DNA from 4 places in the Shimwellia blattae DSM 4481 genome. Region 1 is predicted to be linked to each of the others. Evidence: predicted binding sites of a transcription regulator. Region 1 holds the regulator's gene; each other region holds the start of a gene.
The links. The regulator CRP, encoded in region 1, controls carbon source genes, mostly activating them, when cyclic AMP is high. The targets are predictions, from matches to a motif close to ATGTGANNNNNNTCACAT.
Positions count from the first base shown of each region.

Region 2: the regulator CRP is predicted to act here: its motif matches at 1,079-1,096, upstream of epd (erythrose-4-phosphate dehydrogenase).
Region 3: the regulator CRP is predicted to act here: its motif matches at 1,225-1,242, upstream of rbsD (D-ribose pyranase).
Region 4: the regulator CRP is predicted to act here: its motif matches at 1,971-1,988, upstream of focA (formate transporter FocA).

Region 1 covers NC_017910.1:289,040-292,223, reverse strand. Annotated here, with positions in the region: gene EBL_RS01245 (phosphoribulokinase) at 1-9, shown strand, start outside; gene EBL_RS01240 (OsmC family protein) at 56-460, opposite strand; gene crp (cAMP-activated global transcriptional regulator CRP) at 765-1,397, shown strand; gene argD (bifunctional acetylornithine/succinyldiaminopimelate transaminase) at 1,451-2,674, opposite strand; gene pabA (aminodeoxychorismate synthase component 2) at 2,760-3,184, opposite strand, start outside.
Region 2 covers NC_017910.1:617,611-620,794, forward strand. Annotated here, with positions in the region: gene tkt (transketolase) at 1-999, shown strand, start outside; gene epd (erythrose-4-phosphate dehydrogenase) at 1,288-2,307, shown strand; gene pgk (phosphoglycerate kinase) at 2,357-3,184, shown strand, end outside.
Region 3 covers NC_017910.1:4,099,181-4,102,364, forward strand. Annotated here, with positions in the region: gene rbsA (ribose ABC transporter ATP-binding protein RbsA) at 1-709, opposite strand, end outside; gene rbsD (D-ribose pyranase) at 717-1,136, opposite strand; gene kup (low affinity potassium transporter Kup) at 1,307-3,175, opposite strand.
Region 4 covers NC_017910.1:2,582,354-2,585,537, reverse strand. Annotated here, with positions in the region: gene pflB (formate C-acetyltransferase) at 1-1,001, opposite strand, end outside; gene focA (formate transporter FocA) at 1,055-1,912, opposite strand; gene ycaO (30S ribosomal protein S12 methylthiotransferase accessory factor YcaO) at 2,308-3,184, opposite strand, start outside.

The DNA of each region.
Region 1 (3,184 bases):
ATTCGCTAAGTGCCGCCGGGCAATCTGTTACGCACTGCCCGGCAGGTACACTCTGTTACTTCTCAACCACTTCGTAGGAGTGGGTAATATTTACCGCTTTACCCAGCATCAGCGAGACTGAGCAATACTTCTCCGCAGACAGCTCCACCGCGCGCGCCACTGCGCTGTCTTTCAGTTCATGGCCGGTCACCACGAAATGCAGATTAATATGCGTAAACAGGCGCGGTGCCTCTTCACGGCGCTCCGAAGTCAGCTTCACTTCGCAGTCGCTCACATCCTGGCGGCCCTTTTGCAAAATAGACACCACGTCAATGGCGCTACAGCCACCGGCGGCCATTAACAGCATCTCCATCGGGCTTGGCGCTTTATCGCCGGAGTTGCCATCCATCAAAACCTGATGCCCGGAAGCGGACTCCCCGAGGAATGTCAGGCTCTCAACCCATTTAACTCTTGCTTGCATTTTTATTACTCCGTGGACAAAACTTTTCTACAAGGGTATGCGCCTGAAAGAAAACAGGCAACAGAAGACGACCTGGGTCAAGCTGAAGCGAGACAACAGGAGACACTTTCGGAAACCTATGCTAAAACAACCAGGATGTGTAGCAATACACCCACCGCACAATGCGGATACGCGAACAGGAACATCAGTTCACAGAGGCAGACCCTCTGCCGGTTACCCCAGGGTGGGGATTATTTAACGATTGCAGCCCCAGAGACGGCAGAACCCGCGCTTTGGAGTCAAGATAACAAGAGGATAATTGCGCATGGTGCTTGGCAAACCGCAAACCGACCCGACTCTCGAATGGTTTTTGTCCCATTGCCACATTCATAAGTATCCATCGAAGAGTACGCTGATTCATCAGGGCGAAAAGGCGGAAACCCTGTATTACATTGTCAAAGGCTCCGTTGCCGTTCTGATCAAAGATGAAGAAGGCAAAGAGATGATCCTGTCCTACCTGAACCAGGGCGATTTTATCGGCGAACTGGGTCTGTTTGAAGAAGGTCAGGAACGTAGTGCCTGGGTACGCGCCAAAACAGCCTGTGAAGTTGCTGAAATTTCCTATAAGAAATTCCGCCAGCTGATTCAGGTTAACCCGGATATCCTGATGCGCCTCTCTTCACAGATGGCCCGCCGTCTGCAGGTCACCTCAGAAAAAGTGGGTAACCTGGCCTTCCTGGATGTGACCGGTCGTATCGCACAGACCTTACTGAACCTGGCTAAACAGCCGGATGCCATGACCCACCCGGATGGTATGCAGATCAAAATTACCCGTCAGGAAATTGGCCAGATTGTCGGCTGCTCCCGCGAGACCGTAGGCCGCATCCTGAAGATGCTTGAAGATCAGAACCTGATCTCTGCCCACGGTAAAACCATCGTCGTTTACGGGACCCGTTAATCCCGCCGTCTTACAGGGCGCGTGCCACCGGCAACGCGCCTTTTTTCTGCCTGCTACAGGCCCTGAGCCACCCGGGCAACCGCATCCGCAAAGCGGGCCATCCCGTCGTCAATATCCCTGTCGTCAATATTGAGCGCCGGTGTAAAACGCATCACATCCGGCCCGGCATTGAGCACCATCACCCCGGCCTCTGCCGCGGCGTACAGAATATCCCGCGCCTTACCCCGGAATGTCGGCTTCAGCCCGGCGCCAATAAGCAGCCCCATACCGCGAATATCACTAAAGACATCGTACTGCTCGTCGATACGGTGCAGATGCTTCACCATCAGATCCCGTTTATGGTGAACACCGCCCAGCACCTCAGGCGTGTTGATAATATCAAATGCCGCATTCGCCACCGCACAGGCCAGCGGGTTGCCCCCGTAAGTGGAGCCGTGCGAGCCCACATGGAAGGCAGAGGCTATCTCTTCGGTGGTCAGCATGGCGCTCACCGGGAAGCCGCCGCCAATCGCTTTGGCGCTGGTCAGAATGTCCGGGGTCACCCCGTAGTGCATATAAGCAAACAGCTCGCCGCAGCGGCCCATGCCGCACTGCACCTCATCAAAGACCAGCAGGGCCTGGTACTCGTCGCACAGGTCACGCAGCCCCTGCAAAAACGCCGGCGTTGCCGCGCAGACCCCGCCCTCCCCCTGGACAGGCTCCACCACAACGGCACAGGTATGATCATCGATGACCGCTTTCACGGCGGCTAAATCATTAAACGGCACATGGACAATATCGGCCGGTTTCGGCCCGAAGCCATCGGAATACTTAGGCTGGCCACCAACCGACACGGTAAACAGTGAGCGGCCATGGAAGGCGTGGTGAAAAGCGATAATTTTGGTTTTGTACGGGCTGTGGCGGGTGCTTGCGTAGTAGCGGGCCAGTTTAAACGCGGTTTCGTTCGCCTCTGTCCCGGAGTTCAGGAACACCACGCGCTCGGCGAAGGTGGCCCCGGTGAGTTTTTTGCCCAGAGTGAGGGCAGGCTCATTGGTGAAGACATTGCTGGTGTGCCATAAGGTCTGCCCCTGGTCGATCAGCGCCGCCACCAGCGCCGGGTGGCAATGCCCCAGCGCGGTCACCGCGATCCCCCCGGCAAAATCGATATACTCTTTCCCGGCCTGATCCCACACCCGGCTTCCCTGGCCTTTTACCGGAATAAATTCTGCCGGCGCATAAATCGGCAGAATAACTTCATCAAAAGTAGCGCGGGTAATTGCTGATTGTTCAGTTGCCATTCGTGACCATCCATTTTATGCGTACTGCGACATGAAAAGATAATCACAAAATATGCATAAAAAATCATTTAATGGCAATAAAAATTCAGCGCCTGAGGAAATTGGCCAGCAGCGCGTGGCCCTGCTCGCTGAGGATGCTTTCCGGGTGGAACTGCACCCCTTCCAGATCCCACTCCCGGTGGCGGATCCCCATAATTTCACCGTCATCGCTACGGGCGGTCACCTCGAAACAGTCCGGCAGGGAGCCGGGCTCCACCACCAGCGAGTGGTAGCGGGTGACAGTCAGCGGGTTATTCAGGCCATGAAAAACCCCCTGATGATGATGCGTCACCGGCGATGTTTTACCGTGCATCACCTGCCCGGCCCGCACAATACGGGCACCGAACGCCTGGGCTATGGCCTGGTGGCCCAGGCAGACACCGAGTATGGGTAGCTGCCCGGCAAAATGCGTAATTGCCGCCAGGGAGATCCCCGCTTCGGTCGGGGTACAGGGGCCCGGGGAGATAACCA
Region 2 (3,184 bases), 330 kb from region 1:
GACATGCCGGCTGATTTCGACGCTCAGGCGCAGGCTGTTATCGAAAAACTGCAGGCCAACCCGGCGAAAATCGCCAGCCGTAAAGCCTCCCAGAACGCGATTGAAGCCTTTGGCCCGTTACTGCCGGAATTCCTCGGCGGCTCTGCCGACCTGGCCCCGTCTAACCTGACCCTGTGGTCTGGCTCCCGGGCGCTGAACGAAGATCCTGCCGGTAACTATATTCACTACGGCGTGCGCGAATTCGGGATGACCGCTATCGCGAACGGTATCTCGCTGCACGGTGGCTTCCTGCCGTACACCTCCACCTTCCTGATGTTCGTGGAATATGCCCGTAACGCGGTGCGTATGGCGGCCCTGATGAAACAGCGCCAGGTGATGGTCTACACCCATGACTCTATCGGTCTGGGTGAAGATGGCCCGACCCACCAGCCGGTAGAGCAGGTGGCTTCTCTGCGCCTGACGCCGAACATGAGCACATGGCGTCCGTGTGACCAGGTGGAAACCGCTGCCGCCTGGAAATATGGCGTTGAGCGTAAAGATGGCCCGACCGCGCTTATCCTGTCCCGCCAGAACCTGGCCCAGCAGGAGCGCAGCGCGCAGCAGCTGGCAGATATCGCCCGTGGGGGATATATTCTGAAAGATTGCGCCGGTCAGCCGCAGCTTATCTTTATCGCGACGGGTTCTGAAGTGGAACTGGCCGTTGCCGCATGGGAAAAACTGACTGCCGAAGGCGTTAACGCGCGCGTGGTTTCCATGCCGTCTACTGACGTGTTCGACAAGCAGGATGCAGCCTACCGCGAAGCGGTACTGCCGAAAGCGGTTTCTGCCCGCGTGGCCATTGAAGCGGGTATCGCGGACTACTGGTTCAAGTACACCGGCCTGAACGGCGCGATTGTCGGCATGACCACCTTCGGGGAATCTGCACCGGCAGAGCTGCTGTTTAAAGAGTTCGGCTTTACGGTTGAGAACGTGCTCAGCAAAGCGAAAGCGCTGCTGTAATCGCGTGAATAATGCGTTTAAAACGGGTCGCTCTGGCGGCCCGTTTTTTTTGGCTCCCGGCGACCGTACCCGGGGAAAAATGTGATGTAGATCAGATTACCGCACTGACTGCCGGCAGGCTGATTCCTTTTATTCCTGCTTTCGCTTATTCTGGCTGAAGCGTTTCAGTTGGCTGAATGTTCGATTATTAATCAATCAGTCACACTGTTTTACAGGTAAGGTTCCACTACGAATGCTGCTGGATTACTCTGTCAGTCATTCTTTCCAGGAGTGCCTTGCAGGAGACCTATGACCATACGCATAGCAATTAACGGCTTTGGACGCATCGGGCGTAACGTGGTTCGTGCTTTGTATGAATCCGGGCGCCGGGCGGAAATCTCAGTCGTTGCCATTAATGAGCTGGCCGCCGCCGAAGGGATGGCCCATCTTCTCAAATACGACACCAGCCATGGGCGTTTTGCGTGGGATGTCCGCCAGCAACAAGATCTGCTATGGGTGGGTGATGACGCTATCCGTATCCTGCATGAGCGCGATCCTGCGGGGCTTCCCTGGCGGGAGCTGGGGGTAGATGTGGTGCTGGATTGTACCGGGGTATACGGCAGCCGGGCCGACGGTGAGATGCATCTTGCCGCGGGCGCGAAGAAAGTGCTGTTTTCCCACCCGGGTGGCGCGGATCTGGACGCCACCGTGGTGTATGGGGTCAACCATCGCCAGCTGCAGCCAGAGCACCGTATCGTCTCTAACGCCTCCTGTACGACAAACTGTATTATTCCGGTGATTAAGCTGCTGGATGACGCGTTCGGCATTGAGTCCGGCACGGTGACCACGATCCACTCGGCAATGCACGATCAACAGGTTATTGATGCCTATCACCCGGACCTGCGCCGCACCCGGGCGGCAAGCCAGTCGATCATTCCGGTCGATACGCGCCTTGCGGCGGGTATTACGCGTATTTTCCCTAAATTCTGCGACCGTTTTGAGGCAATCGCCGTGCGGGTGCCGACGATTAATGTCACGGCAATCGACCTCAGCGTGACGGTGGCGCAGAAGGTGAACCCCGGGGATATCAACCAGTTATTCCAAAAAGCAGCGAGCGGGGTATTTCGTGGTATAGTTGACTATACGGAATTACCGTTGGTCTCGATAGATTTTAACCATGATCCGCACAGTGCCATTGTGGATGGCACCCAGACGCGGGTCAGCGGTGAGCATCTGATTAAAACCTTAGTCTGGTGCGATAATGAATGGGGCTTTGCTAACCGGATGCTCGACACCACGTTAGCAATGGCGACGACAGGTTTCAGGTAAGGCGCGGGTTGCGCCTGCAAAACTTTTAGAATCAACGAGAGGATTCACCATGTCTGTAATTAAGATGACCGATCTGGATCTGGCGGGTAAACGCGTACTGATCCGTTCTGATCTGAACGTGCCGGTAAAAGACGGTAAAGTTACCTCTGATGCGCGTATCCGTGCATCTCTGCCGACTATCGAGCTGGCCCTGAAACAGGGTGCGAAAGTGATGGTAACTTCCCACCTTGGCCGCCCGACTGAAGGTGAGTACAACGAAGAATTCTCTCTGCTGCCGGTTGTTAACTACCTGAAAGACAAACTGTCTGCTCCGGTACGTCTGGCAAAAGACTACCTGGACGGTGTGGACGTTGCCGCCGGTGAACTGGTTGTGCTGGAAAACGTGCGCTTTAACAAAGGCGAGAAGAAAGACGACGAAACCCTGTCTAAAAAATACGCCGCACTGTGCGACGTATACGTAATGGATGCTTTCGGTACTGCGCACCGCGCTCAGGCATCTACCCACGGTGTAGGCCGTTTTGCTGATGTCGCCTGTGCCGGTCCGCTGCTGGCTGCTGAGCTGGACGCGCTGGGTAAAGCGCTCAAAGAGCCAGCCCGCCCGATGGTTGCCATCGTTGGTGGTTCTAAAGTTTCTACCAAACTGACCGTGCTGGACTCCCTGTCCAAAATCGCTGACCAGCTGATCGTCGGCGGCGGTATTGCCAACACCTTTATTGCCGCACAGGGCCACAATGTGGGTAAATCCCTGTACGAAGCAGACCTGGTTGATGAAGCCAAACGCCTGCTGACCACCTGTGATATCCCGGTTCCGACGGATGTTCGCGTGGCAACGGAGTTCTCTGAAACTGCACCGGCAACCCTGAAATCTGTCAGCGCA
Region 3 (3,184 bases), 350 kb from region 1:
TCATTTCGATCAGGCTGTCTTCCGTAAGGCTTGCCACTTCACGCTCGGCAATGAACTGCCCGTCGCGAAATACGGTGACATCATCGCAGATCTCGAAAATCTCTTTCATACGGTGAGAGATATAAACAATACCGCGTCCCTGCGCTTTAAGCTCACGAATCACCCGAAACAGAGAGTCGGTTTCGGTGTCGGTCAGTGCGTCTGTCGGTTCATCCATAATGATGACCTTCGACTCAAAGCTCAGCACTTTCGCGATTTCAACCATTTGCTGGTCGCCAATGGACAGAGAGCCGACCAGTACCTGGCTGTCAAAACGTAAGTTAAGTTTCGCCAGCAATTTATCGGCTTCGGCACGCATCTTTTTCCAGTCGATACGCCCAAAGCGGCTGACAAATTCACGCCCCAGGAAGATATTTTCCGCCACTGTCAGCTCCGGGATCAGGTTAAGTTCCTGATGGATAATCCCGATCCCCGCTTCCTGAGAGGCTTTTGGCCCGTTGAAGGTGGTCTCTTTGCCAAGCCACAGCAGTGAACCTGCATCGCGGGTGTAAATCCCGGTCAGCACTTTCATCATGGTGGATTTACCGGCGCCGTTTTCACCCACCAGCGCCATCACCCGCCCGGGGTAGACATTGAGCGCAGCGCCGGAAAGAGCCTTAACGCCCGGGAACGATTTATCGATCCCTTTTAGTTGTAATAATGCGTCCATAACCATCTCAGAAGGTCACGCCAGCACACAGAATAACGTTCGCATACGGGGTGCACTCCCCGCTGCGGATCACCGCGCGGCTGGTGGCCGTTTGCTGCTTAAACTGTTCATGGGGAAGATAGTGAATTGTTATGGTGTTGCCCTGGTGTTGTTGCAGTTGCTCAATACGGCTGAGCACGTCAGCGTGGAGTTGCGGATTCATATGCTGAATTTCACTGGCCAGAATGGCGGACTCAACCTGCATTTCGCTGGTCACCACATCAAATACCGCCAGGAAAGAGGGGACACCGTGGGTCAGCGCCATATCGATCCGCTGTGTTGCCGGCGGAACCGGTAACCCCGCATCACCAATGGTCAGGGTATCCGTATGCCCCAGACGGGAAATCACGCCGGAAATCTCGGCGTTGAGTACAGTGCCTTTCTTCATATTCTCTGCTCACTCCGCTAGCGAAACGTTTCGCTAGCGGAAAGTGTAGAAGAGGGTAAAAAGTGTTCACAAGCGGGGATGCGTGAAAATGTGATCGTTATCGAAACGTTTCGCTGACGCCGGACATAAAGTGAATAAAAAACCCTCCATTACGGAGGGTTTCAGGATTATCAGATTTCGACCTGGGTCCCCAGCTCAATCACCCGGTTAGGCGGAATTTCAAACTGGTCCGGCGCGCGCAGCGCATTACGCTGCAACAGCAAGAACAGCTTACCGCGCAGGCGCAGATAGAGCGGCCGGTCACCAATAATCAGCGACTCGTGCGACATAAAGAACGAGGTTTCCATCATCCGGCAGCTCAGCCCTTCCAGACCACAGCGGTGGAACACCTCTTCAACATTCGGCGTTTCCCGCCAGCCGTAGCTGGCCACCACCCGCCAGAAGGTCGGCGAGAGTTGCTCTATCTGTACCCGGCGCACGTTGTGCACGTAGGGGGCATCCTCGGTGCGCAGGGTCAGTAAAATCACCCGCTCATGCAGCACTTTGTTGTGCTTGAGGTTATGCAACAGGGCAAAGGGGATCACATTCAGCGCCCGGGACATAAACACGGCCGTTCCCGGCACCCGCACCGGCGGTGATTTCTCAAGCGAGGCTATCATCGCCTCCAGTGAGTTACCGTGCTCGTGCATCCGGCGCAGCAGGCGGAAGCGCTCGCTTTTCCAGGTGGTCATAATGATGAACATCACCAGGCCCAGGCTCAGGGGCAGCCAGCCACCGGAGACGATTTTATCCACGTTTGCCGAAAACAGCGGGATATCGATAGACAGGAAGACCATACCGATAAACAGGACCAGGAATTTATTCCAGTGCCAGTTTTTCCGGGCCACCGTGCAGGAGAGTATAGAGGTCAGCACCATGGTGCCGGTAACCGCAATCCCGTAAGCCGCCGCCAGATTACTGGAGTGCTCGAAGTTAACAATCACAATCACCACCGCCACATACAGCAGCCAGTTGATGAACGGAATGTAGATCTGCCCGGACTCCATCTCCGAGGTATGGATAATACGCATCGGGGAGAGATACCCCAGGCGCACCGCCTGCCGGGTCAGCGAGAATACGCCGGAAATCACCGCCTGAGAGGCAATCACCGTGGCAAGTGTCGCCAGTACCAGCAGCGGGATCAGCGCCCAGTCCGGCGCCAGTAAAAAGAACGGGTTTTTGATGGCTTCCGGGTTCTTCAGCAGCAATGCCCCCTGGCCGAAGTAGTTCAGCACCAGCGCGGGCAGCACCGCCGCAAACCAGGCGATACGAATAGGCAACTTACCAAAGTGCCCCATATCCGCATACAGCGCCTCCACCCCGGTAATCGAGAGTACAACCGCCCCCAGCGCCACAAACGAGATGACTTTGTACTCCAGGAAGAAGTTTACTGCCCATAGAGGGTTCAGCGCCTGGAGAACCTCCGGGTTGGCGATAATGCTGCGCAACCCCAGCACCGACAGCACCAGAAACCAGGTCAGCATAATAGGGGCAAACAGTTTGCCCACCATACCGGTGCCGTGCTTCTGGATAATAAACAGCAGGGTGAGTACCGACACCGCCAGTGGCACGATGTAGGCATCCAGCGCTGGTGCGGCGATCTCCAGCCCTTCAATGGCCGACATCACCGAAATGGCCGGGGTAATGACCACCTCACCATAAAAGAAGCTGCCGCCCACCAGCCCCATAATCACCAGGATCGAGGTGGTTCTGGCTGACGTGTTGCGTCCGGCAAGCGACATCAGCGTCAGGATCCCACCTTCACCGGCGTTATCGGCCCGCATCACGAAAGAGAGATACTTCACCGAAACGACCAGGATTAATAACCAGAATATCAGCGACAGAAAGCCAAATACCGCGTCACGCTCAACACCAAAACCGAACTGACCAGAAAGACACTCTCTGAGGGTATATAAGGGGCTGGTCCCGATATCACCATACACTACCCCGATTGCCGCCAGCGTAACTGCCGGCAGCGATTGTTTATTATCAGTGCTCATAGACTCATC
Region 4 (3,184 bases), 1.9 Mb from region 1:
CAGATCGGGTCGCCGGAGAACAGTTCATCATATTCCGGGGTACGCAGGAAGCGAACCATACGCAGTTTCATGATCAGGTGGTCAACGATTTCCTGAGCCTGTTCTTCAGTCAGTTTACCGGCTTTCAGGTCACGTTCGATGTAGATATCCAGGAAGCTGGATACACGACCGAAGGACATTGCAGCACCGTTCTGAGATTTAACGGCAGCCAGGTAACCGAAGTAAGTCCACTGAGCAGCTTCCTGAGCGTTGGTAGCCGGACCAGAGATATCGCAGCCGTATTTAGCAGCCATTTCTTTGATCTGACCCAGAGCGCGATGCTGGTCGGCGATTTCTTCACGCTGACGAATAACCGCTTCCAGATCTTTACCGCTTTCCAGTTTGGACTGCAGGGAAGTGAACTGAGCGAATTTGTCTTTCATCAGGTAGTCGATGCCGTATACGGCGATACGACGGTAGTCACCGATGATACGGCCACGGCCGTAAGCATCCGGCAGACCGGTCAGGATACCGGCTTTACGGCAACGCAGGATGTCCGGAGTGTACACATCGAACACGCCCTGGTTGTGAGTTTTGCGGTATTCAGTAAAGATTTTTTTAACTTCTGGGTCCAGAGTACGGTTGTAAGCCTTGCAGGAGTTTTCAACCATTTTGATACCACCGAACGCGATCAGACCACGTTTCAGCGGAGCTTCAGTCTGCAGACCAACAACTTTTTCCAGATCCTTGTTGATATAACCAGCATCGTGAGAAATGATGGTGCTGATTACAGAGGTATCAAAATCAACAGGCGCGTGAGTGCTGTTTTCGATTTTGATGCCTTCCATGACTTTTGCCCACAGTTTGGTAGTTGCATCAGTTGCACCTGCCAGGAAGGACTCGTCACCTTCATAAGGAGTGTAGTTTTTCTGGATGAAGTCACGCAGGTTGACCCCATTCTGCCAGTCACCCGCAGTAAAACCTTCCCAGGCTTTAGCAAACATTTCATTAAGCTCGGACATTTAACACCTACCTTCTAGTGTGGATATCTTATTTACTACCCGGTGACGAAAACTCAGTGTTTATCGCCGCCGCGCAGGTAAATTACCCAGTAAGTCAACCCAACTAACAAACCGCCACCAATAATGTTCCCGATAGTTACCGGAATCAGGTTATCAGTAATGAAATTCGCTACAGTCAGGTGTGAAAAATTCTCCGGGGTGGACCCAATTGCTGTCCAGAACTCCGGCGTTGCGAAATCACGGATCACGATACCCATTGGGATCATGAACATGTTTGCGATACTGTGCTCAAAACCGCTGGCAACGAACATCGCTACCGGCAGAATCATGGCGAACATTTTGTCCATCAGGCTGCGGCCGGAGTAACTCATCCACACCGCCAGGCAGACCATCAGGTTCGCCAGAATGCCAAGGCAGACCGCCTCAACAAACGTATGATGCACTTTATGATCCGCGGTCTGCAGCACATTCAGACCCCAGGCACCATTTGCTGTCATATGCTGGCCGGATAGCCAAATCAGCGCCACAAAGAGCAGGGCCCCGACCAGGTTGCCAACATAAACGTTAACCCAGTTACGCGCCAGCTGTCCCCAGGTGATTCTGCCACTGGCTTTTGCTACGACTATCAAAACGGTTGAAGTAAACAGATCAGCACCGCAGATAACACACAGGATCAAGCCCAGTGAGAAGCATAGACCACCAATCAGCTTCGTGATACCGAAGGGCATAGCCGCGGCGCCGGTGGTTGCGGTGATGTAAAAAACGAAGGCGATAGAAATAAATACGCCAGCGGTGATTGCCAAATAAAATGTCGTTAACGGTTGTTTTGTTGCTTTATAGACACCAGCTTCTTCGGCGACTTTCGCCATCGCAGGAGGAAGCAATAGATCAAAAGGGTTGTCAGCTTTCACACTAACTCTCTCTTTATTAATTCGGCGACCAGATACTAACAAAGCATTATAGAGTAAAATTTGATGCAGATCATATGTCACCTAGCTAACGGGCCCGAAAAACGCAGGGTTATTGCTGATTTTCGGAGTAAGTTTTTGATTATCCTGATAAAAATAAATTTTAAAAATTATTATATATGTTGAAGATAGCCGGTGCTCCCTCCTGAAATAGTGAAAAAATATTGAATAATAATGAGTAAAGGTAGCAACACGGCCCGGGTTTGTTATTTTATTTACCCATGGTTAACCATGCCATTACATTTAAAACGTTATTACCCGTGGAATAAAAAAGACGGGGCAATTTTGCGCCCCGTAATATAGCGGATAGCCAGGAATTATCCTATACCAAAGTGGTATCAGGCCGGCTGTGCGGCTGCCCACCGGGCTTTGGCACGCTGCAGCTTCTCATAAGCGGCCAGCAGCGCCTGATGCGCCGGGAAGCCCTGCAGGTCATCACCTGCGGGCTGCAGCCCGTAGAACGGCGCTTCACCGCTGATTGCCGCGCTGGCGTCCTCTACCGTCTGGGCACCATACATACGCACAAACGCGTTCAGATACTGCAGCGGCTGGCGCTCCTCTTCTTCATTGAGCAGCAGAAGCGTTTGCAGGCAGCGGTAATAGTTGGCCCGCGCCGGGCTGAAGACCGAGCCGTTGAACTCCATGGTCCATTCCGTCCAGATTAGCGCCTGCTCCAGATCACCGCCCGCCAGGGCCAGCATCGCTTTGAGCTCACCGATGCGCAGGGTGTACCAGCCGTTATCCGGACCGGTCGCCAGGCCCAGCAGCTCGCGCACCCGGGTAAAATCGTCGTGGCCTTCTTCGTCTAATTGCTCAATCAGCGCCAGGTAGTCTGCTTTATCCCAGTTACTGCCCGGCAGGCTGAGGATCGTTTCGCGCAGATGGCTGCCCATATTGTTGTTCGCCAGCCACAGATCTTCTGCCGGGTAGATATCCGACATGCCCGGCACCAGGATACGGCAGGCGTAGACATCAAGATGTTCGTAATCGGCGATATAGACCTCTTTACCCTCAGCGCGGAAGATAGCCATCAGCGTGGCAAACTCCTGCTCCGTAGTGCCGGAGAAGTTCCAGTCCACAAACGGGTAGTCCGCATCCTGCTTAAACAGATCCCAGGAGATAAGACCGCTGGAGTCGATAAAGTGGGTCTCCAGGTTGGTGTGCTCGGCCACTTCTTCGTCATCAAACGTCGGCGGGGTGAACACATCGAGATCT